DNA from 3 places in the Bacillus sp. C-3-6 genome. Region 3 is predicted to be linked to each of the others. Evidence: predicted binding sites of a transcription regulator. Region 3 holds the regulator's gene; each other region holds the start of a gene.
The links. The regulator NrdR, encoded in region 3, represses ribonucleotide reductase genes. The targets are predictions, from matches to a motif close to AACACNATATATNGTGTT.
Positions count from the first base shown of each region.

Region 1: nrdI (class Ib ribonucleoside-diphosphate reductase assembly flavoprotein NrdI) is a predicted target of NrdR. The motif match lies at 1,583-1,600, and genes of this name have one in related genera.
Region 2: ACW0JX_RS17425 (anaerobic ribonucleoside triphosphate reductase) is a predicted target of NrdR. The motif match lies at 3,020-3,037, and genes of this name have one in related genera.

Region 1 covers NZ_CM137247.1:1,333,409-1,343,398, reverse strand. Annotated here, with positions in the region: gene nrdE (class 1b ribonucleoside-diphosphate reductase subunit alpha) at 1-1,188, opposite strand, end outside; gene nrdI (class Ib ribonucleoside-diphosphate reductase assembly flavoprotein NrdI) at 1,175-1,534, opposite strand; gene ACW0JX_RS06900 (hypothetical protein) at 2,012-2,329, opposite strand; gene ACW0JX_RS06895 (hypothetical protein) at 2,429-2,623, opposite strand; gene ACW0JX_RS06890 (GNAT family N-acetyltransferase) at 2,958-3,536, shown strand; gene ACW0JX_RS06885 (histidine phosphatase family protein) at 3,572-4,174, opposite strand; gene ACW0JX_RS06880 (hypothetical protein) at 4,263-4,418, opposite strand; gene ACW0JX_RS06875 (YkvS family protein) at 4,680-4,865, shown strand; gene queF (preQ(1) synthase) at 4,914-5,411, opposite strand; gene queE (7-carboxy-7-deazaguanine synthase QueE) at 5,430-6,146, opposite strand; gene queD (6-carboxytetrahydropterin synthase QueD) at 6,139-6,630, opposite strand; gene queC (7-cyano-7-deazaguanine synthase QueC) at 6,630-7,292, opposite strand; PreQ1 riboswitch class I at 7,386-7,429, opposite strand; gene kinB (sporulation sensor histidine kinase KinB) at 7,636-8,844, shown strand; gene ACW0JX_RS06845 (DUF6254 family protein) at 8,856-8,972, opposite strand; gene ACW0JX_RS06840 (DinB family protein) at 9,075-9,608, opposite strand; gene ACW0JX_RS06835 (M3 family oligoendopeptidase) at 9,748-9,990, opposite strand, start outside.
Region 2 covers NZ_CM137247.1:3,411,964-3,421,953, reverse strand. Annotated here, with positions in the region: gene ACW0JX_RS17445 (glycosyl hydrolase family 18 protein) at 10-1,302, opposite strand; gene ACW0JX_RS17440 (acyl-CoA thioesterase) at 1,414-1,833, shown strand; gene ACW0JX_RS17435 (HesB/YadR/YfhF family protein) at 1,860-2,150, opposite strand; gene plsY (glycerol-3-phosphate 1-O-acyltransferase PlsY) at 2,258-2,854, opposite strand; gene ACW0JX_RS17425 (anaerobic ribonucleoside triphosphate reductase) at 3,080-4,936, shown strand; gene nrdG (anaerobic ribonucleoside-triphosphate reductase activating protein) at 4,933-5,385, shown strand; gene ACW0JX_RS17415 (response regulator transcription factor) at 5,404-6,081, shown strand; gene ACW0JX_RS17410 (S1C family serine protease) at 6,285-7,526, shown strand; gene ACW0JX_RS17405 (CoA-binding protein) at 7,606-8,019, shown strand; gene parE (DNA topoisomerase IV subunit B) at 8,395-9,990, shown strand, end outside.
Region 3 covers NZ_CM137247.1:4,334,048-4,344,037, reverse strand. Annotated here, with positions in the region: gene ACW0JX_RS22300 (glyceraldehyde-3-phosphate dehydrogenase) at 1-266, shown strand, start outside; gene speD (adenosylmethionine decarboxylase) at 657-1,040, shown strand; gene nrdR (transcriptional regulator NrdR) at 1,324-1,785, shown strand; gene ACW0JX_RS22285 (replication initiation and membrane attachment family protein) at 1,938-3,347, shown strand; gene dnaI (primosomal protein DnaI) at 3,381-4,319, shown strand; gene ACW0JX_RS22275 (DUF4177 domain-containing protein) at 4,351-4,548, opposite strand; gene ytxC (putative sporulation protein YtxC) at 4,784-5,665, shown strand; T-box leader at 5,697-5,925, shown strand; gene thrS (threonine--tRNA ligase) at 5,973-7,910, shown strand; ribosomal protein L20 leader region at 8,121-8,241, shown strand; gene infC (translation initiation factor IF-3) at 8,304-8,807, shown strand; gene rpmI (50S ribosomal protein L35) at 8,829-9,029, shown strand; gene rplT (50S ribosomal protein L20) at 9,067-9,423, shown strand; gene ACW0JX_RS22245 (dUTP diphosphatase) at 9,856-9,990, shown strand, end outside.

The sequences.
Region 1 (9,990 bases), 2.2 Mb from region 3:
AATGTCATCTGTACCGTAATCATTTATTTCTGAAGTTTCTTGAAGCTGGAAGATTTCTGTACATAAGTTCGACATCTTCACAGTTCCAATATCCTTCAATGGATGTTGATTATTTGCATTTGATTTAAACATTAAGTATGGGTAACCAGACTCAAGCTGAATCATAGCGATTTTAATAAGCATATCACGTGCACTAATATCTAGTGGCTTCTTCTTCACTTTCGGATTGCTCATTAATTCATCGTACATTTCATCAATGTCAATATCATCTAAATGCTTGCCATATTCTTTATAAACCGTATAAGGCGCGAAAACATGGAAAGGTTCGTTTTTCTCAGCAAGCTCAAAGAACTTACTTGGAACGATAATTCCGATTGATAGAGACTGAATACGACTCTTCTCATCGGCATTTATTTTTTTTGTATCAAGGAATTCAATAATATCCCAATGGAAAATGTTTAAATATACTGCACCGGCACCTTTTCGTTGGCCAAGTTGATTCGCATATGAAAACGAATCTTCAAGCAATTTCATAACAGGTACTACACCACTTGCAGCGTTGTCGATACCTTTAATTTGCTCACCACGTGCGCGTAGCTTAGATAAGTTTAAAGCTACTCCCCCGCCGATTTTCGATAATTGCATCGCAGTATTAATGTTAAAGCCGATCGAATTTAAGCTATCGTCCATCTCTAACAAGAAACAAGACACCATTTCTCCTCTTCTGCTTCTTCCCGCATTTAAAAAGGTTGGTGTCGCTGGTTGGTAGTTTTGTTTTACAATCATGCTTGCGAATTGTCTTGCCTTCGAAACATCACCGCGTCCTAAGTATAATGAAACAATTGCTACACGATCTTCATAGCTTTCTAAGTATTGTTTTTGATCATTCGTTTTTAACGCATAATCTTTGTAGAACTTAGATGCTGCCATATAAGATTGGAACTCGAAGTTTTCACCATAAGCGATGTTATATACTTCCTCTACTTCCTCCAAGCTATACTCGTCCAGAACGTTGTAATAGTAATCATGTTCTTTCATATACTCCATTCGCTCTGCCACGCTATTAAAAGGAACGGTATTCTCTCTAGCTTCTTCCATAAAGACTTCTAATGCCTCTTTATCTTTATGAAGCTGATAAAAACCGTCCTGCATTTGCGTGATTTCATTATTCAGTTCAATGTGTCGCAATCTCCCGCACCCTTTCCTTAAAATATTCTACATCGTTATTTGTTCCAGATAACTCAAATTTTGATACAATAGGCACTTCATATTTAGTAGAAATCTTGTCAGCACTTGCACCGAACATGTCTCCCCAGTTACGATTGCCGCTTGCAGATACGCCTTTTAATTTTTCATTATTGCGCTCTAAAAAGTCTAAAACACGTTCTGGTACATTGCCAAAACCTGTTGTATACGTAATAAGAATAAAGTCTTCATCTATTACTAGATCTTCATCAATTTGAACGGCCGGCATATTTAATTTGTGAATGAAACGCTTCACGTTTCCTGTCATAGAATCATATGCAACTAACATTTCCGACCCTCCCTCTCAAATCTATATTCTCTATATGTTGTTCTCGATTTCTCTATATATTGTATTACGTTTCAAAATAAGACACAAGATATATGTATAAATTCTTTCTTTTTTTAACTTTTACTTTTCGACATGATAGCCGTTTTTTTTCAATACAATGACTATGAAACAACATTCTAAAACTCATGTCAATAAAGTGCTTTTCAAAAAAGTTGTCAACGAATTTAACCTTATTTTTAAAAAAGTTAACAATATATTTTGTCATAAAACGGTAGATGCTGAAGAAATATATTTCTCCAGCATCACGCAAAAAAGAACAGATATAAAACGATAATCTGCTCTAAAAAACGATTACATTTATCAAATTTACCTTATTAAATATATTATACATATACTTTCGTCTCTCGTTACATACTAAAAGATAACTATTATAGAAAAAGATTATTATTATGGAACTTCAATTTATTTATGAAAAGTTTATTCAGAGTGCTCAATACGCAAAATATCTTTTACAAATATGTGATGTGGATTTTCATCTTTATCAAGCATTGTACATACAGGAGCCTCTTCATCAAAGTATACAATCATTCCTTCTACATACTGATATGTATGTTGAACTTGTACAGTTACTTTAATTTCTATCGCTTCTTCATATGCTCTTTTTATTTTCTGAAGCATTTTTGCTGAACATTTTCGTTTCTCTGGATACATAACCATTCCCATAAATCTATTGCCGGCTCTATCTTTCCACATATAATCCCAATGTGGTAAAATGCCTTGTTTAAAATCGCCCATAATTCCCCTCTCCTTTATCTTTTATTTATCCCGCATTAAACGTCCAGTTGGTGAAGGTTACTAATCAGTGAGGGATGCCCTGCTGATCAAAATTCCCCTTTATGAACGTGGCGTTTCTGAATATGTATAAATCACTTGCCCGCCTCGCTGTGCGTTACCAATGAAATGCTTAAAGTCTTCTCTATTTACAACAACTTCTCTGAACGTATAAAATACATCTTTCGTAACAACATACTCCGTTATTTCACCATTTTTCAGCTGATCTAAAATTGTATTTGCTAATTCTTTATCCATGTATTTCACCTCTCTGCAATATTTTATTCTATCGTATATTCTATAGGTCAACAACTGTAAAATTATCCCGCTATTTGCGGGTAGTCCGATTGGTGTTGACTACTAATCAGTCGTGGAATGAACAAAAAATCTTACTGATTAACATTTCACTTTATCTTGTTGTTATGCCATGATTTTATTTTCGTTATTTCGCAAACAATATCGTTTTACTATATGTCCACTAAATATCATATACTAACATAGCTACTTCTCTATATCAAACATTTCGGCATTCAATTATGCAAAGTTCCATACCACTATGCTACAATATACAAATAGAACTAGGAGGGATACTATGATTCGGAAAGCAAAAAAGACAGATGCAATGGCAATAGCTCCTTTATTGTATAATGCTCTGCATGAAATTGCTGAAAAAATCACAGGTAGCACAGTTGAAGCAGAAGTATTACTAGGACTTGAGACATGGTTCTCAAAAGAAAATAACCGTCTGAGCTACGAAAACTGTTTTATTTATGAACAAGACGAGAGTGCAGTTGGAATTATTGTCGCTTATCACGGTAGTGAAGCAACACAGCTTGACGCACCAATTGTACATCACTTAAGAGAATTACATAAAGATGAATCGATTACGTTAGAAAAAGAAGCTGAGCTTGATGAGTATTACATTGATACATTATCAGTTTCAAGTGCACACGGTGGAAAAGGTATTGGTTCTAAATTAATTGAAGCTGCCGAAATCTATGCAACTGAAAAAGGGCATGAAAAAATCGCTTTACTTGTTAATTTAGAAAACACACGCGCCTATTCACTATACGAAAAGTTAGGTTATAAAAAAGATGAAATTGTTATGCTAGTAGGCGAACCTTATGCTCATCTCGTAAAACCATTAAACGTCAAAATTTCTATATCTTAAAAAGAAAGCACACGATTTATATAAATCGTGTGCTTTTATGTTAAATTCGTATTTAATATATTTCCATCCATCGCCTCGTGAAACGTATATGTTGTACATCCCCATGGCTTTCTATGCAAAATAGGAGAACCAGACCATCCCATTGCCCTCAGCTCCGTTCCAATCATCGAATTAAAATAATTATGACCTACAAGAGCAATACTTCCATGTACGAGAGCATAACGATGTAACAGGTAAGCCGCTTGCCTTGCCCTCTCTCTTACTTCCTTATAAGACTCAACATCTTTATGGTAGCCAAGTATCCATAATGTGCGCCCAATGAACATCCATACCTTAATTGTGCATTTCAACCACTTCGGAGCAAAAAAGTATGAAGGAACTTCAGCTTCTCTAAAAAGAGAGTTTTGCATAAAAGATAAAGAATCCGTTAATTCAGCTGCTGATTGTACAGCACGCCTTTGATCACTTGTTAAGACAAATTTCGCTGCTTCAATTGCCTCTATTGTTTCTATCGGCATTTTAGCTTTTTGTATCATTGACTCGGAATCATACTGTTTCATCCATTCGTGAAATGAATTAATTGTCACCGGTTCTCTTATACGACCTAAACAACCATGACGAATAAAAGAAATCTTCATTCTTTTCACTCTCCATTCATCACTTACGAACTCTATTATGCACTAGTTCTAAACATCATACCACGCAAGAAAAGAAAGTCATATACCTTTACATCTCCCCACCACTATCATGCGTTATCGAAGCATGGATACCATCCATCCCATCAAAATATGTACTCGTATCATATTGACGAATCTTTTTTAAATGCATATAAGAAAATAAAAATAAAATTAAAGCTATAACACTCCCCACAAATTCAAACATCATTTTACCGCCTCTAATTTCTCCCACTTCAGCAGGTTATTCTACTTTTTCATTATACCTCGATATAAAGATTCCCGCATTTTTGCTATTTTTTTCAAATAACATGGATTTTCTACATATTTTCTTACAAAAAGTGAATATTTTTCGAATTTTTACTTTGGAAACATTTACAAAGTAGGAAATATGGTTCAAAATAGGAGGAAATAAAAAAAACCCAAATTTATTCTTTTTTTGGGAAAACTGTAACAAGGAGAGTTGCTTATGCAGATCGCAGAAACTGGAGATATCATCGAATTTAAAGGTGGAATGCAAGGCCGTGTTCAAAAAGTAAATCAAAACTCTGTTATTGTTGATATAACAATTATGAAGAATTTTAGAGAACTAGATATGGAACCTCTTACAGTTGTAAGTCATAAAAACTATACTGTCATTAATCAAAATGCATAATATAATAGAAAGAAAGGGCCTGTATAGTATACAGGCCCTTTCTTTCTATTAACGATTATCAATTGTTTCCGGATATAGATCGTGGTTCATCATGCGGTAGTCAGCCATTTGTTCATACTTCGTCCCTGGGCGACCGTAGTTGCAGTATGGATCAATTGAAATGCCACCACGTGGTGTGAATTTCCCCCATACCTCAATGTAACGTGGATCCATTAATTTAATTAAATCGTTCATAATAACGTTCATGCAATCTTCGTGGAAATCACCATGATTGCGGAAACTAAATAAATACAACTTTAAAGATTTACTCTCTACCATTTTTTGCTCTGGAATATAGCTAATATAAATTGTTGCAAAATCTGGTTGTCCTGTTTTCGGACATAAACTTGTAAATTCAGGACAATTGAATTTTACAAAATAATCACGGTTTGGATGATTATTATCAAATACCTCTAATATTTCTGGGCTATATTCAAATAAATATTTTGTATTTTGATTTCCTAATAATGTTACATCTTTTAAATCTTCATCTAATCTTCCAGTCATTTTAAACATCCCTTCTCGTTATACGCCGCGTTTATTTCCCCATACTAACGCATGAAGCTGAGGCAATACTTTTGCATCATTCATCTCTTTACAATTTACAGCTTTATCAATCAGCCACTCATACTTATCTAATAATTTTTTAATAAGCATCGCATCATCCACTGTTTTTGTATCATCGTTTCCTACTTGCAGGAAAAATGGTACACCTGGATAACGTTCGTGCATCTTAACTGCATATTCAAAATCATGATCATCGAATACTACTACTTTTAAACTAATATCTTTTCCTGCTAGTTTCTGAATAATAGCATCTAACTTCTGAAAATCTGTTTTCATCGTCGAACTTGGTGGTTTTGGAGAAATTGTTACCTCATCAATTTGAAGTAACCAATCTTGCCATTTACTCCCTTGCGTTTCAATTGCCGTTCGCATTCCATTTTCTTTTAATATTGAAAGAAGAAACTCAATATTTTTCAGTAATGCCGGATTTCCGCCTGAAATCGTAACATGAGAAAAATTTTCTCCTCCAATTGCAACAAGCTCATCCCAAATATCTTCTGGTGTCATCTGTCTAATTTGATCTTTAGCTGATCCATCCCACGTAAAAGCAGAATCACACCAAGCACAGCTATAATCACAACCAGCTGTACGGATAAACATTGTCTTTTGCCCTACAACCATTCCTTCACCTTGAATAGTCGGACCGAATATTTCTAAGACAGGGATTTTACTCATCAAGCATCCACTCCCGTCTTACTTCCGCATAACTAGTCGGCGTCTCAAATAGACGAACAAATTCAACGCGGGCTCCTTTATATTCGTTCACTCGATTCTCTTTTGTTAGTGCTTCTGCCATCTTTTCATAAATCCAAACGACCATATTTTCAGCAGTCGTATTCATTGCAGGTAACGTTTCGTTTAAATAACGATGATCCAAATAAATTTCGATTTCATTCTTCCAAATTTCTTTTATATCTCCAAAGTCAATTGCAAGACCTATTTCATTTACATATCCACTAATTCCAAATACAACTTTATATGTGTGACCATGTAAGTTTTTACATTTCCCTTCATAACAGTGTAAATGGTGTGCTGCATCAAATGTAAATTCCTTGCTGACCATTACTCTTTTATTATGGTATTTGAGTTGTTTACGCTGAATATCCTTGTCCATTTTTTGCAAATTCTCTACGATGCGAAATCCAAAAAAGTTATCCATTAGTTGTTCGCTCCTTCGCGTTCCTGTAGGTACGTATCTAATCCTGCTTTACGAAGTTGACATGCTGGACATTCACCGCAACCATCACCAATGATTCCGTTATAACATGTTAATGTTTTTTCCCGAACAAACTCAAATGCTCCAAGTTCATCTGATAATTTCCATGTTTCAGCTTTATCAATCCACATAAGTGGCGTGTGTATGACAAACGGGTAATCCATAGATAAATTTAAAGTAACGTTTAACGATTTCACAAACACGTCACGGCAGTCTGGATAACCACTGAAATCAGTTTCACATACACCTGTTACAATATGACGTGCTCCAACTTGTTTTGCTAATACAGCAGCAAATGATAGGAAGAGTAAATTTCGTCCATCTACAAATGTCGATGGCAATTCACCTTCTTCATGTGTAATCTCCATATCCGTTCTCGTTAACGCATTTGGAGCAAGTTGATTTAATAGACTCATATCTAGTACCGTATGCTTTATTCCTAGCTCTTTTGCAATTTCCGCTGCACAATCAATTTCTAGCTTATGACGTTGATTGTAATTAAATGTTACAGCTTCTACCTCTGCAAACTGCTCTATTGCCCAAAATAAACATGTCGTACTATCTTGTCCTCCACTAAAAACAACAACTGCTTTTTCTTTTTTCATTTCACTCATTCTCCTTCTCTACTATAAATAAGAAGAAAGAACGTTCTTGAACTGTCACAATAAAAAAACAAAACAATACCTAAGGATATTGTTGTTTCCATAGTTTTTTATAGAGGGAGTTCGCGAACCTCTCCCGCGCGGTGCACGGAATTTCTTCTTTCATTGACACAGCTTATTGTAACATATTGTATACTAGCGTAAAAATTTCTGATTTTTCCGCTATTTATCATTTCATTTCTTTCATTTTATAGTATGATTAATTTAATATAAGAAGAGAGGAGGCATCCCACTGAAATCCTTTATTATTTATCTCTTTTTAAATATATTATTCATCCTGATTACAATGCTCGTATATCATTTATTTTGGAATCAAAAAGGGAAACGCTCTCCTAAATTAAATTCAGCTATATTCATTGTACTCTGTTGCCTCGCTACCGTACTCTGTATTACATTTGCAGCAAAAACAAATAATGGTTTTCAATTTGATATGCGCCATATTGTATTAATTGTCGGTACATTAACGGGAGGGCCTATTGCTGGTGGTTCTATCTTAGTCGTATTAAACATATATCGCTTATTATTAGGTGGGATCGGTGTTTTCCCATCTCTTATCGGTTCTGTTCTTCTATTTATTGTTCTACTATTAACATATAAATTTTTCAATCGAACTTCTAATCGTATAAAAATAACACTTGCTATTATCTACAGTCTCACATACGGATTTAGTTGGATACCCTTCTTCCTTTCAAAGGTTACAAATAAGACTGATTATATACCGCATATTATTGTGTATGAGTTATGTTCAATGCTTGGTACGATTCTAATTTTATATTTACTACACATATTACAAACTCAAGTTCGTCTCCAAAACGAACTTATAAATGCTGAAAAATTTCATTTAATTGGTGAAATGGCAGCGTCTATCTCTCATGAAATTCGCAATCCATTAACTTCAACAAAAGGGTTTTTACAACTGTTACAATCAGATACATGCACTGAGCAGGAACGAAAATTATATATCGACATTGCCATTAACGGCATTGAACAAGCAAATCATGTTCTTACAGATTATTTAACCTTTGCTAAACCAAGCATTGAAAAAGAACAAACATTACAGTTAGAAGAAGAATTACTACATGCATTGTCGTTAATTACACCGCTTGCTAATTTAACAAATGTACGTACTCATTATATAAAGCAAAGCACTTCTTTTTTTATCGCTGGAGAAAAGCAAAAACTAAATCAATGTTTATTAAATATTTTAAAAAATTGCATTGAGGCTATGCCAAAAGGCGGTGATCTTTATTTCACATTAGTTCCTGATCATAAGCATATTCAGTTATATATAAAAGATACAGGAGTCGGTATGGATTCAGAACAAGTAAAACGTCTTGGCTCGCCTTTCTATTCAACGAAAGAAAAAGGCACTGGACTTGGAATGATGGTCGTATTCAGTGTTGTTCAAGCTATGAATGGAAAAATTGATATTATAAGTGAAAAAGGAATCGGTACAACCTTTTTATTAACTTTTCCACTCATACAAAAAACGTGATGAAATAATCATCACGTTTTTTCTGTTCCTTCAACTAATTCAGCAAAAGCTTTCACTTTTCCGTGCGGTTGTTGATTTTCTTTACGCGCTTTCCAGGCGCGCTCTTCTTCTCGCTTCTTCTTAGACATATTTTTTCAACTCCTTCTTTTCTTTCTCCATGTAGTATTCCAAAATAAGAAAGAAAACTATGCACGTATCAAAAAAAGAAGTGGTTTCCCACTTCTTCCACTTTAGCGCTGCAAAATTGCATGTTTCGCCTCTTTTAATTGCGTAAGATGTCTTTGTTCATGCAAATCAAGAAATTGAACCCATTGATACAAATTCAGATCATTAAAAACAGGATGCTTTAATCCATTTTCAAATAGATCTTTTTCATCTATAACACTATGAAGCGCATGTAATAGTTCTTGTCGTGAATGTTCTAGTAATTGAATTCCTTGCTGTTTTTTCATTAAAGTTTCTGTTGGTTGCATTTGCTGAGGAGCTTCTCGTTTATGTGTGCGATCAATCGTAAGTTGGAGGTCTTTAAATGGAGTCATGTTTCTTTCATTTTTTTGTAAAGCATATACAAGGGCAGACGTGACAGATTGTTCAACTAAATGCAAGTGGTGTAAAATTTGAATAATACTCCATTTATCACGGCGTGGCTTTACATTCACTTCTGTATCATTTAACATTTCAATTTCTGATAATAGCGTGCTTCGAGTAGACTGTAATGAGCTTACTAAACTTTCTAAACTCACATCCATATTAGATTGAAGCATACTTCTTTCCCCCCTTTTTGTTGGTGAAAAGAGGTGCTCCTTATTAGAAACACCTCTTTAGTATTCTGAATTTTCTTTTATTATCTCATCATTTTCCCATTATGTCGATGTTAAACATGTGAAAAAAAGCGCATGTTTTTTACAATTTTGTGTCGTCAATCGCATGTAACCATGCTTCAATTTCTGTAATAACACTTTTCACACAGCCTTCAGCAAATGGTGATGTTAAATTTGCAACTTCTACTAATTCTAAGAACGATTTACTTCCACCTTGTTGGCACAGATTCACATAATCTTCCCATGCCTCTTGTCTATTATCTCTTGCACGTTTCCAAAATTGTAGCGCACAAATTTGAGCAAGCGTGTAATCAATATAATAGAA
Region 2 (9,990 bases), 920 kb from region 3:
TGACTTTTGTCAGCCCTTTTTCGTAATCGTAAAATTTTCAACGAGTAAACGCCAATTTTGCGGGAATGGTAAACCGATTTTCCAGTAACTAATACCACCTATACCTTGTTCTTTCATTAAATTGAATTTACTTTGAACAGACCGTGAATCTTCAAACCAAACTTCGTGTTGTACACCGTTTTCATCAAAATAATTAAAATGAGGAGCTTGGGCTGTGAAATCATAACGAATAGGAACATTATATTTACGAGCTAGTGCAACAGCTGCGACGGAGCTAATTGCTTTTGCAGGTGGATTTCCTTGTTTAAATGGAAGCTTCCAATCAAACCCGTATAAATTTTGCCCCATCATAATTTTTTGTGGAGGCATTTGAGATTTTGCATATTGAAGTACTTCTTTCACTGGACCGATAGGAGAAATCGCCATCGGTGGCCCGCCCTGCCATCCCCAGTCATAGGTCATAATGACGACGAAATCAACAATTTGCCCTTGCGCTTTATAATCATGAGCTTCGAAAAATTTGCCCTTTTGATTGGAACTTGTTTTCGGTACGAGAGTTGTGCTCAATGTGTACCCACTAGGTAAGCGTGTTTTTACATTTCGTAAAAAGCGATTATACGCCTCGCGGTCTTCAGGTGCTACACTTTCGAAATCGAAATGAATGTCTCGCATGCCATATTTTTCAGCTGTTTGCAAAATGTTAGTAATAAATTTATTTTGAATCGTTGCGTCGCGTAAAATAACCGATGTTAGATCGGCACTGAAATTACCATTTTCAATATTTGTAATAACGAGCATAGGGATTGTTTTACCTTGCGTTGCAATATTAGCGATTTTAGCTGTTTCAGTAGGTTCTTTTAATGTGCCATCTCTTTTTGCCTCAAAACTAAAATAAGCTAAGTATGTTAAAAATGGATTAATGGCACGTGTAGCATTAACTAAACTCTCTTTAATAGGTATAGTTGAAGGTTGTAAATAAGCGATGGATTCTACAGCTCGTTTTGTGCCTTTTGGTACGTATAATTGTTGTCCGACATGGAGAATAGATTTTAAAGATAAATTATTAACTTTAGCTAAACTAGCGAGGGGGACATTATATGTTTGAGAAATTCGATATAGGCTGTCACCGGGCTGTACATAATAATTATTCCCTTTCGTATTAACGATAAGTGCCTGACCAACAACGAGTGTTTCAGCTGGATTTAATCCATTGTCTTTTACTATTTCGTCAGGTGTTGATCCATATTTTGATGCCAAGCTATATACGCTATCACCACTACGAACAGTTACAATTTGAATCATATGCTGGCTCCTTTCGGGAAAAGATTCACTATTTTTATTTTATTTTTGATGTCACTGTATTATGATTAAATGTATGCAAGGTAGCAGAAGTGAAAGAAGGCGAATATACATATGTTTGTAGCAGAACATGAAGTTGAAATCCGTTATGCGGAAACAGATCAAATGGGTGTTGTTTACCATTCAAACTACTTAGTGTGGCTTGAGTTAGGTCGCACGAAACTTATACAAGATTTAGGTTTTTCATATGTTGAAATGGAGAAAGAAGGAATTATTTCTCCTGTGTTAGATTTACAAATTTCATACCGTAAAGCGATGCGTTACGGAGAAAAAGCAATCGTAAAAACATGGGTAGATACTGTGAGCCCACTTCGCGTTGTATATGGATATGAAATATATAATGGTGATGGTGAACTTTGTATTACTGCAAGTACGACGAATATTTGTGCGAAAAAAGAAGGGTTCCGCCCTGTATCATTTAAAAAGTTATATCCTGAGTGGTATGCGAAATATGAGGAAATTAAGAAAAAATAAAAAAGCGTGGCAGAAGCCACGTTTTTTTATTTTTCATAATTAAATTGTGGGAAGTCGTCACCTTCGTTAAGTGTAACAGATAAATTATGTCCATCGAAGAACCATTCATCATCGCCTTCAATAAAGAAGTTAATACCTTCTTCTTGAATTTGAACAGCAGGATGTGCAGGATCATCTTTACGAATACCTAAAGAAAGTCCTTTTTGCACAGTACTGCAACCACCGTATTGTACGAAAAAGCGTAGTGTTTCATTTGATTGTAAGTTTAATTCATTTTTATACCATTGTGCTGCTTCTTTTGTTACGGAAAGATTCATGTATAGTTCCTCCAAATTATGTTGCTTTTCTTTAGTATAAAAAATAACGCAAAAAGACGCTATTAATATGCTTCACGTTTTCTTTTTGCGTTATGTGGGTTACGATCTTATTTTTGCTTTTTTGAAAAGTTTGCTTTTGGTTCAGTTTTATTTATAATTCGTCCGATATTTGCACGGTGTTTATAAATAACCATACCTGCTAATAAACACATCGCAATAATGAAGATTTTATCCCCGCTAACAATGGATGCAATAACAGCAACAACTGCTGTTACCATAGAAGAAAGTGATACGTATCTTGTTGTAAATAAAAGGGTGAAAAATACAACAGCCAATATTGCAAAAACAACTGGTGAATAGCATAATAGCACCCCAGCAGAAGTTGCAACTGCTTTACCACCACGGAATTTCGCGAAGATCGGGTAGACATGTCCAAGAACAGCCGCTAACCCGAACCATAGTGGGTGAATATCTAATCCGAAAATCATTGGTAGACTTGTTGCTAATGTCCCTTTTAAAATGTCAGCAATTGTAACGGTAAAACCTGCTTTTTTCCCTAATGTACGGAATGTGTTTGTTCCGCCTAGATTACCGCTCCCGTGCTCACGAATATCGATTCCGTAGCCAATTTTTCCAACAACTAGTGCAAATGGAATCGAGCCAAGCAAGTAGGCAACGATAAATAAAAGATATGTAGTAACCATAAGTTCAGTCTCCTTTATTCAAATGTGTTGATAAAGGGTAAAAAGAGTTTTTCCCGTATATTGTACCATACATTTGTAAAGAGCACATTTCTTTTTTGTAAATGAAAAATTCATTATTTCGTGAAAAAAATTTCACAGTAATGTTACATTTCTCACAGAAACAGCAAGACTATATGTAGTAACATTTTAATCAAAAGACAACAACATATTGGTGGAGGGTTATAAATGTTACAAAATAATACACGTGGAGAAGAATTAATGAAAGTGTTCGAGACGATAGTCCACGGCAATGAACAAGATTTAATGCAAGAAAATGCAAATGTAGACGGCCGCTCTCCAATGGGTGTAATGGGAACGTTCGCATCTGAGAGTGCAAAATATTATGCTGTTGAGAGTTTATTGTCAGATCAAGTGAAAAAAGCGATAAATGAAAATATATTATATCCACATGATTTAGATTTTTATGCGACAGGAACGACGACTTGTTCGCAAATTCCGTTAGCGCAAATGCTTGCTAACGGTTTTCATACTGGACATGGACATATGAGACAACCACAAGACATTAAAAGTGCATTGGCTCTTTCGTCTATTATTTTTCAAGCGAATCAAAATATGCAGCATGGCGGTCAATCGTTTGCACTCTTTGATATTGATTTAGCACCTTATGTACGAAAAACAATTGAGAGACATAAAAAACGATTACAATCATATCCGCTTACGAAAGAACAAATAGAAGAATTTGCATGGAAAGAAACGGAAAATGATACGTATCAAGCGTGTGAGGCTTTCGTTCATAATTCGAATAGTATGCATAGTAGGGGCGGAGGACAAGTACCGTTTATTTCTATTAATTACGGAACAGATACATCAAAAGAAGGAAGAATGTTAATTAAACAACTATTAAAAGCAACACAAGCTGGACTTGGTAAAGGAGAGACACCAATTTTTCCAATTCAAATTTTCAAGATGAAAAAAGGTGTGAATTTTGAAGAAAGTGATCCGAATTACGATTTATTTGAATTAGCATTAGAGACAACTGCAGAGCGATTATTCCCTAACTTTTCATTTTTAGATGCTCCGTTTAATGCAGTGCATTATGATGGAAGACCAGAAAGTGAAGTATGTTACATGGGATGTCGTACCCGTGTTATGTCTAATATACATGGAGAAGAAACAGCGATTGGTAGAGGGAATTTATCATTTACGTCTATCAATTTAGTGAAATTAGCGTTAATTAGTGGTTCAAAAGAAGCATTTTTTGAAGCGCTAAACTACTATTTAGATTTAGGAATTAAGCAGCTATTAGAAAGATTTGCGTATCAATGTACGAAGCGAGCAAGAGATTTTCAGTTTTTATATTCACAAGGTGTATGGCGTGGTGGAGAAACATTGCATCCTGAAGACTCCGTAGCCTCGATTTTAAAACAAGGGACGTTAAGTATTGGTTTTATCGGTCTTGCGGAATGTTTAGTAGCTTTAACAGGAAAGCATCATGGGGAAGATGAAGAATCATGGAAACTTGGGTATGAAATTATTTCCTTTATGAGAGATAGAATGGATAAAGCGACAGAAGAACATCAACTGAATTTCTCAGTAATTGCAACTCCAGCAGAAGGATTATCAGGGAAGTTTGTGAAAAAAGATAGAGAAGAATTTGGCGTGATTAGCGGTATAACGAACCATAATTACTATACGAATTCATTCCATATTCCAGTTTATTATAACATTCAAGCGATAAATAAAATCCGTTTAGAAGGTCCGTTCCATGCTCTATGTAACGGGGGACACATTACGTATATTGAACTAGACGGAGCAGCAATGCATAACAAAAAGGCATTAAAACAAATTGTACAAGCCATGGCAGAACATGGCGTTGGATACGGTTCAATTAATCATCCTGTTGACCGTTGTAAGTGCTGTAGTTATCACGGGGTTATTGGGAATGAATGTCCAAGTTGCGGGAATGAAGATGAGGCTAATATAGAAAGAATTCGCCGTATAACAGGCTATCTTGTAGGAGATATGTCAAAGTGGAATAGTGCGAAACGTAGTGAAGAGATAGATCGGGTGAAACATAAATGAAAGTGATGAATATTATTCATGATAGTGTAGTAGATGGAGAAGGATTGCGGACAGTCGTGTTTTTTGCGGGCTGTCCGCATCGTTGCGTTGGTTGCCACAATCCGAAATCGTGGAATATTTGCAACGGAATGGAAATGACAGTAGAAGAAATTGTGAAAGAGATTGCAAGTAATCCATTAACTGATGTAACATTTTCAGGTGGAGATCCATTTTTTCAAGCTGCTGAAGTGAAAAAGGTAGCAAAAATCGTGAAAGATTTGAAAAAAAACCTATGGATGTATACAGGTTATACGTTAGAAGAGATACAGAGTTCTCAAAATAATGATATGATAGAGTTGTTACATTATGGGGATGTTTTAGTCGATGGAAGGTTTGAAATTGAGGAAAAAGATTTAACACTTCCATTTCGCGGAAGCTCCAATCAACGTATTATTCGATTGAAAGAGTAAAAAGGCGGGATAGATTATATGAACAAAACAGTATTGCTTGTTGAAGATGAAAGAAGATTACGTGAAATTGTTAGTGATTATTTTCGTAATGAAGGCTTTGAAGTAATCGAAGCAGAAGATGGGAAAAAAGCGTTAGAGTTATTTGCAGAGCATGAAATTGATTTAATTATGTTAGATATTATGTTACCGGAAATAGATGGATGGTCTGTTTGTAGAAGAATTAGAAAAGAATCAGCAGTACCAATTATTATGTTGACAGCACGTTCGGATGAGGATGATACATTGCTAGGTTTCGAATTAGGTGCAGACGAGTATGTAACGAAACCATTTAGCCCGAAAGTATTAGTAGCTCGTGCAAAGACGTTATTGAAACGTGCGGATGGTGCGGTAGGAGTAGCGGAAGAAAATGCTATGTCTTTAGCTGGAATAGAAGTGAATCGTCTATCTAGAACTGTTTTAGTAGATGGAGAAGAAATTATATTGACACATAAAGAATTTGAACTTCTTGTGTATTTAATGGAGAACAAAGGAATTGTGTTATCACGTCAACATTTATTAGACCAGTTATGGGGATATGACTATTACGGTGATGACCGAACGGTTGATACCCATATTAAAAAACTTCGAAATAAGCTAGGAGATAAAGCGAAGCATATCGGTACTGTTATTCGAGTTGGTTATAAATTTGAAGAATAATCTAGAACGATTTGTGTAATTTAGCCTAGGGAAATGGCAATTTTATACTCTCTTTTGAAGGTAGAATGTACAAAAAATACTTTTCTTGTCTACAATGTTAGATAGGAGTATTTTTTTAATTGGATTTCACGATGAGTTCACAAGAAGGACACAAAACGTGACTATACTGAAAATACGAATTCACCAGAGAGGGGAAATAAAACATGGGATATTACGACGGACCAAATTTAAATGAAGAGCATAGTGAAACGAGAGAAGTGAGAAAATCAGGTAGTAAAAAAGGCTATTTCTTCACAGGTTTAGTGGGAGCTGTAGTCGGAGCGGTTTCGATTAGTTTTGCAGCACCATATATGCCATGGGCTCAAAATAATGGAGCACCAGTATCATCATTTAGTTCGGATTCAAAAGTAGAAGGTACTGTAGTTCCTGTTGTAAATAAAGCGAAAAATGAAACTGATTTACCTGGTATGATTGAAGGAGCGAAAGACGTTGTTGTAGGTGTTATTAATATGCAGCAAAGTGTTGATCCATTTGCAATGCAACCGACAGGTCAAGAACAACAAGCTGGTTCAGGATCAGGTGTTATTTATAAAAAAGCAGGAAATAAAGCATATATTGTAACAAACAACCACGTAGTAGATGGTGCAAATAAACTTGCTGTAAAACTAAGTGATGGTAAAAAGGTAGATGCAAAGTTAGTAGGGAAAGATCCTTGGTTAGATTTAGCTGTTGTTGAAATTGACGGCTCTAATGTGAATAAAGTTGCAACTTTAGGTGACTCAAGTAAAATCCGTGCGGGTGAAAAAGCAATTGCAATCGGTAACCCACTAGGATTTGATGGAAGTGTAACGGAAGGCATTATTAGTAGTAAAGAACGTGAAATTCCAGTTGATATTGATGGCGATAAACGACCAGATTGGCAAGCACAAGTTATTCAAACAGATGCAGCGATTAACCCAGGTAATAGTGGTGGTGCATTATTTAACCAAAATGGTGAAATAATTGGGATTAATTCAAGTAAAATTGCACAGCAAGAAGTTGAAGGAATTGGATTTGCTATACCAATTAATATCGCAAAGCCAGTTATTGAATCACTTGAAAAAGACGGAGTAGTAAAACGTCCAGCTCTTGGAGTAGGTGTCGTTTCGTTAGAAGATGTGCAAGCTTATGCAGTCAATCAATTGAAAGTACCGAAAGAAGTAACAAACGGTGTTGTATTAGGTAAAATTTACCCAATATCACCGGCAGAAAAAGCTGGTTTAGAGCAATATGATATTGTAGTAGCATTAGATGATCAAAAAGTAGAAAACTCACTTCAATTCCGTAAATATTTATATGAAAAGAAAAAAGTAGGCGAGAAAGTAGAAGTTACATTCTACCGTAACGGTCAAAAAATGACGAAATCGGCTACTTTAGCAGATAATTCAGCTACAAAGAATCAATAATCGAAATAAAAGAAAGTCTCTTTCATATTGAAAGAGACTTTCTTTATCGGCTATACTAAAGGAATAGGAGGGATTAATTATGACAATTGAAAACCCAACTCGTACGGAAATTGGTGAAGTGTTAAAGAGAAGCAAAACAATTGCGGTTGTTGGATTATCAGATAAGCCAGAACGTACATCGTATATGGTTTCAAAAGCAATGCAAGATGCTGGATACCGTATTATTCCAGTTAATCCAACAGTAGATGAGGTGCTTGGAGAAAAGGCAGTTTCTTCACTAAAGGATATTAAGGAACACGTTGACATAGTAAATGTATTTCGTCGCTCAGAGTTTTTAATGGATGTTGCAAAAGAATTTGTAGAGATTGATGCAGATGTTTTTTGGGCACAATTAGGAGTACAAGATGAAGATACATATAAACTTTTAAAAGAAAAAGACTATACTGTAATAATGGATCGTTGTATTAAAGTAGAACATGCGATGACAAAATAGTATAGATTTAAAAGTAGAAAGATTGATTCAGCCCTCATTATAGATAAGTAGGGCCGATGAACGAGGTGTTCATCATGAGATTTTTTAAAGGCTGTTTTTGGGGATTGTTATTTGTAATCCCATTTTGGATCTTGATCATTTGGATCATAATAAAGGTTTGGAATGTGTAATCTTGGAATACATATCCATTTCTCGTTGACAAACGATTATTTTTCTGAAATAGTAGCCTAGAGGAATCCTTGTGAGAAAACAAGGATTTTTCTATTGAAGATGGTATATAAAAGAGATAAGATAACTTGCCAAAACTATAGTCGAGGCGTTATTCTATAATAGAAACATATGTTCTGATTTTGGATTAGGAAAGGGGCAAGGAGTTTGGCGAAGCATCAGTTCCAATATAATGAAGATGCGATTCAAGTGTTAGAAGGACTTGAAGCCGTTCGAAAACGCCCGGGTATGTATATCGGGAGTACGGATAGCCGTGGATTGCATCATTTAGTATATGAAATAGTAGATAACTCCGTTGACGAAGCGTTAGCGGGATTTGGCGACGAAATTTCAGTCGTAATACATAAAGATAATAGTATTAGCGTTATAGATAAAGGGCGAGGAATGCCTACGGGAATGCATAAACTTGGGAAACCTACACCTGAAGTTATTTTAACTGTACTTCATGCAGGTGGTAAGTTTGGTCAAGGTGGCTATAAAACGAGTGGTGGTTTACACGGTGTTGGGGCATCAGTTGTAAACGCTTTGTCAGAATGGTTAGTAGTAACAATTAAACGTGATGGTAACATTTATGAACAACGCTTTGAAAATGGTGGTGTTCCTGCAACGACGTTAGAGAAAATCGGGAAAACAAAAGAGTCTGGTACGACAATGCACTTCAAACCAGATACAACGATTTTCAGCACGACAAATTACAATTATGAAACATTATGTGAGAGATTACGTGAATCTGCATTCTTATTAAAAGGAATGAAAATCTCGATAAAAGACGAACGTAATGATTTAGAAGATATATTTCATTATGAAACAGGAATCGAAGCTTTCGTTTCATATTTAAACGAAGAAAAAGATTCAATTCACCCGGTTGTATATTTCACTGGTGAACAAAACGGAATTGAAGCAGAACTAGCATTCCAGTTTAATGATGGTTACTCAGAAAATATTCTTTCGTTTGTAAATAACGTACGTACAAAAGATGGTGGAACACACGAAGCTGGATTTAAAACAGCAATGACGCGTGTGTTCAATGAGTATGCTCGTAAAGTTTCATTATTAAAAGAAAAAGATAAAAATTTAGAAGGTACAGATATTCGTGAAGGTGTAGCGGCTATCGTTTCTGTACGTGTACCAGAAGAAGTACTTCAGTTTGAAGGACAAACGAAAGGGAAACTTGGTACAAGTGAAGCTCGTTCTTCTATTGATGCCATTGTATCAGAGCATTTAGCTTACTTTTTAGAGGAAAACCCGGATGTAGCTACACTTCTTGTGAGAAAGGCAGTTAAAGCAGCGCAAGCACGTGAGGCTGCTCGTAAAGCGAGAGAAGAAGCACGTAGTGGTAAGAAGAAGAAAAAATCAGAAGGTACGTTAAGCGGGAAGTTAACACCTGCACAATCACGTAATCCTCAGAAAAACGAATTGTATTTAGTAGAGGGTGACTCTGCTGGTGGTTCAGCGAAACAAGGACGAGACCGTCGTTTCCAGGCCGTATTACCATTACGTGGTAAAGTAATTAATACAGAGAAAGCAAAGCTTGCTGATATCTTTAAAAATGAAGAGATTAATACAATCATTTATGCGATTGGCGGCGGTGTAGGAAATGAATTTGATGTTGAAGATATTAACTACGATAAAGTTGTAATTATGACCGATGCCGATACGGATGGAGCTCATATTCAAGTATTGTTATTAACGTTCTTCTACAGATATATGAAGCCACTTATCGAAGCGGGTAAAGTGTTTATC
Region 3 (9,990 bases):
CTATTAATGATGCATTCAAAACTGTTGCAAACGGTGCGTTAAAAGGTATTGTAGAATTCAGCGAAGAGCCTTTAGTATCTATCGACTTTAATACAAATACACATTCAGCTATTATCGATGGTTTATCTACAATGGTAATGGGTGATCGTAAAGTGAAAGTACTTGCTTGGTATGATAACGAGTGGGGCTACTCTCGTCGTGTTGTAGATCTTGTAACGTTAGTTGTTGAAGAGTTAGCGAAACAAGAAAATGTACAACACATTTAAGTGAATAAGGGAGGAGAGGGCAAGGCAATATTTGCCCTCTTTTTTTATTTTTTTCTGAAAAGGAAAAAAATTATATAAGTATATTTTAAAAAGTGGACATACCACGAAACGTTGTGATTACTGAATTTGTGAATCGTTTATTTTTTTTAGGGAAAAGTAAAGAGGAAAATATGACAGAAAATCGAAAAAACTGTTGTTGCAAAATGAAAATAAACAAAGTATACTAACACTCGTAAACTTAAGAGCTGAGGTACGTAGTCACTACTTAAAGGGTTAGGACCTCTCTGGACTAACTTTCCCCCGTGGTAGTGGAGCAAGCCAAATTGCAAATTAGTTTTCAATTCGAACAGTTAGAATAAATTTACAAGGGGGAACTGTAGAATGGATACTATGGATACGATGGGTCGTCACGTGATCGCTGAACTTTGGGATTGCGATTTCGACAAGCTTAATGACATGCCGTATATTGAACAATTATTTGTGGATGCAGCACTAAGAGCTGGTGCTGAAGTGCGTGAGGTTGCTTTCCATAAATTTGCACCACAAGGTGTAAGTGGAGTAGTAATTATCTCAGAATCACATTTAACAATTCATAGCTTTCCGGAGCACGGTTACGCAAGTATTGATGTTTATACTTGTGGGGATCGTATTGATCCAAATGTTGCTGCAGAATATATTGCAGAAGGTTTAAACGCGAAAACGCGTGAGAGCATCGAGCTTCCTCGAGGCACTGGTAGCTTCGAAATTAAGCAGAGAGAAACAAAAGCTCTTTAAAAAAGAACATAATTGATTTAAAATGTAAAGAGGTGTATAATGCACCTCTTTTTTAGTTTATAAAAAAGGAAAAATATAACGTACTCGTTAGTTGAATACATTGGACTCTTGCAAATGAGGTAGTGCCCTATATACCATCTTATTTTTAAGTATGAGATGATAAAGTGATGCGCTGAAACTTAAAGTGGTAAGAGAGTTAGAATGAGTTATATAATATTGTATATATATTTTAGGTGAATTGAGTAGAGAAAAATAAAGAGTATAGTGTAAAGGAGTGAATGAATTGCGTTGTCCATCCTGTTCTCATAATGGTACAAGAGTGTTAGATTCGCGTCCGGTAGACGAGGGGCGCTCTATTCGAAGAAGAAGAGAGTGTGAAAGTTGTTTAAGTCGCTTTACGACCTTTGAAAGGGTAGAAGAGTCACCTCTTATCGTTGTTAAAAAAGAAGGCACACGAGAAGAGTTTAATAAAGAAAAGATTTTACGCGGTTTAATTAAAGCGTGTGAAAAAAGACCAGTATCTTTAAGACAATTAGAAGAAGTAACACAAAGCGTGGAACGTGAACTGCGTAATTTAGGTATATCAGAAGTGAAAAGTGATATGATTGGTGAAATTGTTATGGAAGAACTTCGCGATATTGATGATGTTGCTTATGTACGTTTTGCTTCTGTATATCGTCAATTTAAAGATTTAAATGTATTTATTGAAGAATTAAAAGATATACTGCAAAAAGAAAGAGAGTAGAAGTTGTATTTTATTCTCTTTACATACCGTAAGTAATAGGATAAGAGAGCTAGAAGCGAAAGCTAATAGCTCTTTTTCACTAAGAATTTATATAATGAAGATAGAAGGAATGAAGTAGAGGATAGATTGGATGAGAGAAAGGAAAAGCAAGAATGGAAAAACAGTCATGGATGGAGCTATTGCCGATTGATCGTTATAAAGTAAGTGCGAAAGGGCTACTGCATAATTACGACCGAAAAGTATTAACGATGTTGTATCAGCCGTTAATAGGTAGTAGAGCTTTTAGCTTATACATGACACTATGGGGGGAGCTAGAGCAAGATCGTGTATTTGGAAAAGAGAATACACATCATTCCCTTATGGTGACTATGCAAATGCAACTTCCTGAAATATATGAGGAACGAGTAAAGTTAGAGGCAATTGGGCTTTTGAAGGTATATATTAAGAAAGAAAAAGATATTCGAATGTTCATATATGAGTTGCAACCACCTTTATCTCCGAAGCAGTTTTTTGATGATATTGTTTTAAGTATCTTTTTATACAATCGATTGAGTCGGACAAAATATAATCAAGTAAAGCAATATTTCTTAGAAGAAGAATTTGATTTTGCTTCTTATGAAAATGTTACGCGCTCTTTCAATGATGTGTTTGGTTCGTTTAATCCAGGACAGCTTGAGCATGCGCAAGAAGACCTTCGTATTCCAAAAACGACAACTATGCCAAGTAACGAGAAGGGAGACGCTCCGAAAGTTTGGAATGATTTCTTTGATTTCTCTTTATTTGTAGATGGATTGTCCGCTCTTGTTCCTAAAAAGGCGATTACAGATCAAGTAAGAGACTGCGTTATAACACTTGCTTACGTGTATGGTGTAGATGTGTTATCGATGCAAAATATCGTTCTTGGTGCGGTGACAGAGATGCAAACAATTGATATGGAAAGGCTTAGAAAAGGAGCGCGCGATTGGTATCAATTTGAAAATGGTCAAGCATTACCGGTACTAAGTGAAAGAGTACAGCCTCATGCTGCACGTACGATGAAAGAGAAAGAGCCTTCATCACAAGAGGAGATGTTAATAAAGCAGCTAGAGGAAATCTCGCCAAAACAACTATTGAAAGAGATTTCTGGTGGTGCAGAGGCAACGAAAGCGGACTTGCAAATCGTTGAAGATGTCATGATTAATCAAAAATTGACACCAGGAGTTGTGAATGTACTTATTTATTACGTTATGCTACGCTCAGATATGAAACTTGCGAAAACGTATGTCGAGAAGATTGCTGGGCATTGGGCACGTAAAAAGGTCGGTACAGTAGCGGACGCGATGGCGTTAGCGAAAGAAGAGAACCGTCAATATCAAGAGTGGGCTGAGACGAAGAAAAAAGGCCGTACGGCGAAGAAAACGGTACGAAAAGAAATGGTGCCAGATTGGCTTAAGGAAGAAGAGCCGAAAGAACAAGAGAAAGAAACGGCGAAGAAAGATGTAAGTGTAGAAAAAGATGCAAGTACGCTAGAAGATGAACGAAAACGATTAGAAGAAGTGTTAAAAAAATATAAGCGTGATTAATAGAAGAGAATGAACGCTCTTTGAGGTGAGAAAATGGAGCATATTCAAAATTCATTTACAAAATTAATGGAAAATGAAAACTTTAAAAATAGATATGAAGTATTAAAGGCAGAAGTAATGGCGCACCCGCGTGTAAAAGAATTTATAGACGAACATAAAGGTGAAGTAACGACTTCTATGATTGAGCGCAGTCTTGTGAAGTTATATGAATATATTGGACAAAGTGTAGGTTGCGTGGATTGTCCGGATTTAGGTGCATGTAAAAATATGCTGCAAGGATACGAGCCAAAGCTTGTTATTCAAGGGAAGATGATTGATATTCAATACGATCGTTGCGTTAGAAAAGTAGCATATGACGAGAGAAAGAAATATGAAAAACTCGTTCAAAGTGTATATATGCCAACGGATATTTTACAGGCAACTATGGAAAACTTAGACCCTTCTGACTTAAATGCACGTATCGATGCAATTGGCGCAGCGAATGAATTTTTAAGTACATATGAACCAGGTAAAAAAGCACAAGGTTTATATTTGTACGGTAAATTTGGTGTAGGAAAAACGTACCTTTTAGGAGCAATTGCGAACGAGCTTGCTCGAAAGAAAATAAGTTCGATGCTCGTATACTTCCCGGAATTTTTACGTGAAATTAAAAGTTCGATTCAAGATAATTCGATTGGCGAAAAGATTGATGCGGTTAAACGCGTGCAAGTTTTAATGTTAGATGATATCGGGGCAGAAGCGATGTCGAGCTTTGTGCGTGACGATGTGCTTGGTGCAATCTTGCAATTCCGTATGTTAGAAAACTTACCGACGTTCTTTACGTCTAATTTTGATTTTAAACAATTGGAACATCATTTAACGTATACACAACGTGGTGAGGCTGAAGAAATGAAGGCAGCACGTATTATGGAACGAATTAAATATTTAGCGAAACCAATTCCAATTGGTGGGAAAAACCGTCGTCATAAGTAAAAGAGCAAGCTGAGAAGCTTGCTCTTTTGTATTATAGTGATATTTTCTTTTCAAATATGAGATCGAAATATTCAGGTTGTCCAGAACTGCCAATCGTAGGGGCAACAATCTGTACGAACCTCCAGTCATCTCTAGCATGTTCTTGAATAATTTCTTGGTAGTCTTCAGCTAGTTTTGAGCGAGTGAGCCCCCAATGAAATTCGACTTTTACGAATTTATATTCAAACATTCAGATACCTCCCTTTAGTAATAAGTAAAGTATACAATAAAAAAATTCATAGTAGCTTGTATCATTTTTTTCTCCCTCCCTTAATATATATAAAATTAGCAAGCCATATTGAGTGGATTTTCTAACGATAGGAAATGTAATTCTACTAAGAGTGAACTTCCACGGGACGGACTCTTATAGGATTTGTAACGTATAGATACAGTCCTTTAGAGCAGGGATAAAAGGGGGGACAAAAGTGATTGAAATTTGCTTCGAAGAAAAAAATGATGCTATGCACGTATATAGACAATTGCTGAAAAGAGCGGAAGTATTATATAAGGAAACGAGTGTGTATTTACAGGAACAAAAAGTGGTGATTCACATACCAGTACGTGAATCAAATTATATTGAAAAGATCTTATTGCCGGTAATGGTGTATTTTATTGTGAATGTGAAACAAAATGAGTGGATTTATACGATCTTAAAAGAAAAGTTTTTTTATGAAGAACAAGAAGAGTGTCATCAAATATTGCACATGGCACATGAGATTTTAAAGGGAAGAAGAAAAGGTGTAGCTCAGGATTTAACGCGTAACGCATTTGAGTCATATATTAAGTCTTCTTTAAATAATTGGCTTTGTGATCCGCTCTCATTCTCGTTTTCATCATATATCCGTTTTCGTCTTCGTACATATAGGGAAATGGTGGCTAAACTTGCGGAAGTGGCAATTGATGAATATAAGATGGAGCAAGAATACCAAATGTTCATTGAGACGCTTCGGCAACAAGTAAGTAGCCGTAAATCACGCTTGTCCTGCGTGCATCTTATTTTTGATGAAAGCTTTATCTTTTATGATGATAAAGGAAGACGTTTAAAACAGGAGAAGTTGGTCCAATATATAGATGAGGAATTATTAAAGCAAAATGATGTATATATTGATACGAAAGTAATTGCGCCGCTTCTTTCTATTTCGCCCAAAAAGATTTATTTATATACGAAAGAACAAGACCATAATATGATTATTACTTTGCGAAATGTGTTTCAAGAACGGGTCCAATTACATGGATTACATGATTTTGAGCGCAATGTGAAAAATTTAAAAAATAAAGGTAACGCCCTTGATTTTCTAAGTTTTTGAGCATATAATTACCTACATAAATGAAATATATCGAAATGTCATGATGAGGACATGAGTAGTTTTCTACGATTTTCAGAGAGGGAAGCCTTAGGGTGTGAGCTTCCTAGTACGGGATTATTACTTACCACCTCTAAACTTTAGCAGTGAACGGTTTTTCTAGTAATTGCTAACGGACAACACCGTTATGTTGAACTTGAGCAATTAACAATTATGTTAATTGGAACAAGGGTGGAACCACGAATTCAACACTCGTCCCTTTTTACGGGATGAGTGTTTTTTATTTTGAGAAAAAGAGGAGTGACCAGTGATGGCAGATGTAGTTAAAATTACTTTCCCTGATGGAGCTGTGAAGGAGTTTCCAAAAGGCGTAACAACTGAAGAAATCGCAGCTTCTATTAGCCCAGGCTTAAAGAAAAAAGCTGTAGCTGGAAAATTAAACGATGAGATGATCGATCTTGTTACACCAATCGAAGAAGATGGTGCAGTTTCTATTATTACATTAGATTCTGAAGATGGCTTATATATTTTACGCCATTCAACAGCCCACCTTTTAGCACAAGCGTTAAAACGTTTATATAAAGATGTTAAGCTTGAGCTTGGCATTGGTCCAGTAATTGAAAATGGCTTCTATTACGATATCGATATGGAAGAAGCAATTACAGTTGAAGACTTCAAGAAAATCGAAAAAGAAATGCAAAAAATCGTGAACGAAAACTTAGAAATCGTTCGTCATGAAGTACCACGTGCAGAAGCACTTCGTCGCTTTGAAGAAATTGGTGATGAGTTAAAATTAGATTTAATTAACGATCTTCCAGAGGATGCAGTTATTTCAATCTATGAGCAAGGCGAATTCTTCGACCTTTGCCGTGGTGTTCACCTTCCATCTACAGGGAAAATTAAAGTGTTTAAATTATTAAGCGTTGCAGGTGCTTACTGGCGCGGCGATAGCAATAATAAAATGTTACAACGTATTTACGGTACTGCATTCGTTAAGAAAGCAGAATTAGATGAGCACTTACGTATGCTTGAAGAAGCGAAAGAGCGCGATCACCGTAAATTAGGTAAAGAATTAAAACTATTTACTAATAGCCAAAAAGTAGGACAAGGTTTACCACTTTGGTTACCAAAGGGTGCAACAATTCGTCGTATTATCGAGCGTTACATCGTTGATAAAGAAGCAAGCTTAGGCTATGATCACGTATACACTCCAGTATTAGGAAGTAGAGAGTTATATGAAACTTCTGGTCACTGGAATCACTACCGTGATGGCATGTTCCCATCAATGGAAATGGATAATGAAGAATTAGTTCTTCGTCCAATGAACTGTCCTCACCATATGATGGTTTATAAAAATGATATTCACAGCTACCGTGAATTACCAATCCGTATTGCGGAACTTGGAACAATGCACCGTTATGAAATGTCAGGTGCGTTATCTGGATTACAACGTGTACGCGGAATGACTTTAAACGATGCGCACATTTTCGTTCGTCCAGATCAAATTAAAGAAGAGTTAAAACGTGTTGTAAACTTAACTCTAGAAGTGTACAAAGATTTCGGTTTAGAGAACTACTCATTCCGTCTATCTTATCGTGATCCAGCAGATACTAAAAAGTATTATGCGGATGATGAGATGTGGGAAAAAGCACAAGGTATGTTAAAAGAAGCTATGGATGAAATGGGTCTTGATTACTATGAAGCTGAAGGTGAAGCGGCATTCTACGGTCCAAAACTTGATGTTCAAGTTCGTACTGCTCTTGGAAAAGACGAAACACTTTCAACTGTACAATTAGACTTCTTACTTCCAGAACGCTTTGAATTAACTTATGTTGGCGAAGACGGTAAGCAACATCGTCCAGTTGTAATTCACCGTGGTGTTGTATCAACTATGGAACGCTTCGTAGCCTTCTTAATTGAAGAATACAAAGGTGCATTCCCAACTTGGTTAGCTCCAGTTCAAGTACAAGTAATTCCAGTTTCTCCGCAAGTACATTTAGACTATGCGAAGAAAGTACAAGACGAATTGCGTCGTGCTGGTATCCGTGTTGAATTAGACACTCGTGAAGAGAAGATCGGTTACAAAATCCGTGAAGCACAAATGCAAAAAATTCCGTACATGCTTGTAGTAGGTGATAATGAAGTAACTGAAAACGGCGTAAACGTACGTAAATATGGTGAACAAAAATCAGAAACAATCGCATTAGATGCTTTTGTTGACATGATTAAAGTAGAAGGAAAACGATAAGAAAAAGCCGCGGTATACCGCGGCTTTTCTTTGTAATATAAAAGAGAAAAACTAGAAAAAATAACCATGTAACACTTATCATAAAAAAGTATTGCAAGTATGTTAGTTGTTTGTTACAATATTTCTTGTTGTTAGTAAAACACATCGCGTCTTCTTGACAGACGTCATGTCCTATGATAAACTCATCAAGGATAATAGAATATTGTTTTGTGGAACAAGTAGAAGCACCCGCTTCTCACCTGATGGACGCATTCGCAGTTAGCAGGTAAATGTATTTCTTACTTAAGATTTTACAAGTGTGGGTGTCGTATGCCCGCACTTTTTTTGTCGGGTTCTATGACTACAAAATATGTTCTGAGAAAACCTTGGAGGTGGCTTACTATTAGCAAGGATATGATGATTAACGAGCAAATTCGTGCACGTGAAGTACGTTTAGTTGGCGCAAATGGCGATCAACTTGGAATCAAGTCTCGTAATGACGCTTTAGACTTAGCTGCAAATCTTAATCTTGATTTAGTATTAGTTGCTCCAAATGCGAAACCGCCAGTATGCCGCATTATGGACTACGGTAAATTCCGCTTTGAGCAACAGAAGAAAGAAAAAGAGCAGCGCAAAAATCAAAAAGTAATTAGCATGAAAGAAGTTCGTTTAAGTCCAACAATTGATGAACACGACTTTAACACAAAACTTCGTAATGCTATCAAGTTTTTAGAGAAAGGCGACAAGGTTAAAGCGTCAATTCGCTTTAAAGGACGTGCCATTACTCATAAAGAAATCGGTCAACGTGTTTTAGATCGCTTCTCAGAAGCTTGTGCTGAAGTTAGTACAGTTGAATCTAAGCCTAAAATGGAAGGACGCAGTATGTTCTTAGTTTTAGCACCGAAAAACGATAAGTAATAGATAGAGGAGGAAATACCTATGCCTAAACAAAAAACTCATCGCGGCGCTGCAAAGCGTTTCAAAAAGACTGGATCAGGTAAACTGAAACGTTCTCACGCTTACACAAGCCATTTATTCGCTAACAAATCTACAAAAGCTAAACGTAAACTACGTAAAGCTGGTGTAGTAAGCGCTGGTGACTTCAAACGCATTCGTCAAATGCTTGACAACTTAAAATAAGTTCGGCTGATATATAGAACAATTAGGAGGTAATATTATGCCAAGAGTAAAAGGTGGTACAGTTACTCGTCAACGTCGTAAAAAAGTAATTAAATTAGCAAAAGGTTACTACGGTTCAAAAAATACATTATTCAAGGTTGCTAACCAACAGGTTATGAAATCTCTAATGTATGCATTCCGTGACCGCCGTCAAAAGAAACGTGACTTCCGTAAATTATGGATTACACGTATCAACGCAGCAGCTCGTATGAATGGTCTTTCTTACAGCCGCTTAATGCACGGTCTTAAAAATGCTGGCATCGAAGTTAACCGCAAGATGCTTGCTGACTTAGCTGTTCATGACGAAAAAGCTTTCGCTGAATTAGCAACAGTTGCAAAAAACAACATTAACTAATTAATTAGTTGAAACCTTAGAAGAATTTTCTTCTAAGGTTTTTTGTTTGTGTTCAGAGAGAAGTTTGAAGTTCTAAAGATTAACGGATGTGTTGTTATCGATATGACAAAATCAACGTAAAAACTATAGCGATATAGAAGAATATACATATGAAGTCAGGAGAATCCTCCTGGCTTTTTTTAATTATGCACGTTTGGAAAGAAGAGTATCTTTCCTAGCCGAAACGACACTGCTATAATGGAAAGATGATATGGAACTTTCATCAGATGAACAATTTAAGAGTGATGACTGAAACGTATTTGCAAATTAAGGACAAGCTATTTTATAAAGAGGTAGATAGCTGACTTATTCATAAGAACTGAAACATAATAATGAACTTTGAGATGAAACAACATTGTTGCGTAAAATGCGATGTTGGAGGAGGACAATAGAATGGACTTACTACAACTATTTAAATTACAAAAAGAATTAGATGACCGTATTGCAAAAGAACATGACTTACAACCGAAAAAATTGTTAAAAGAAAAAATGTTAGCTCTTCTTGTAGAAATTGGTGAACTTGCAAAT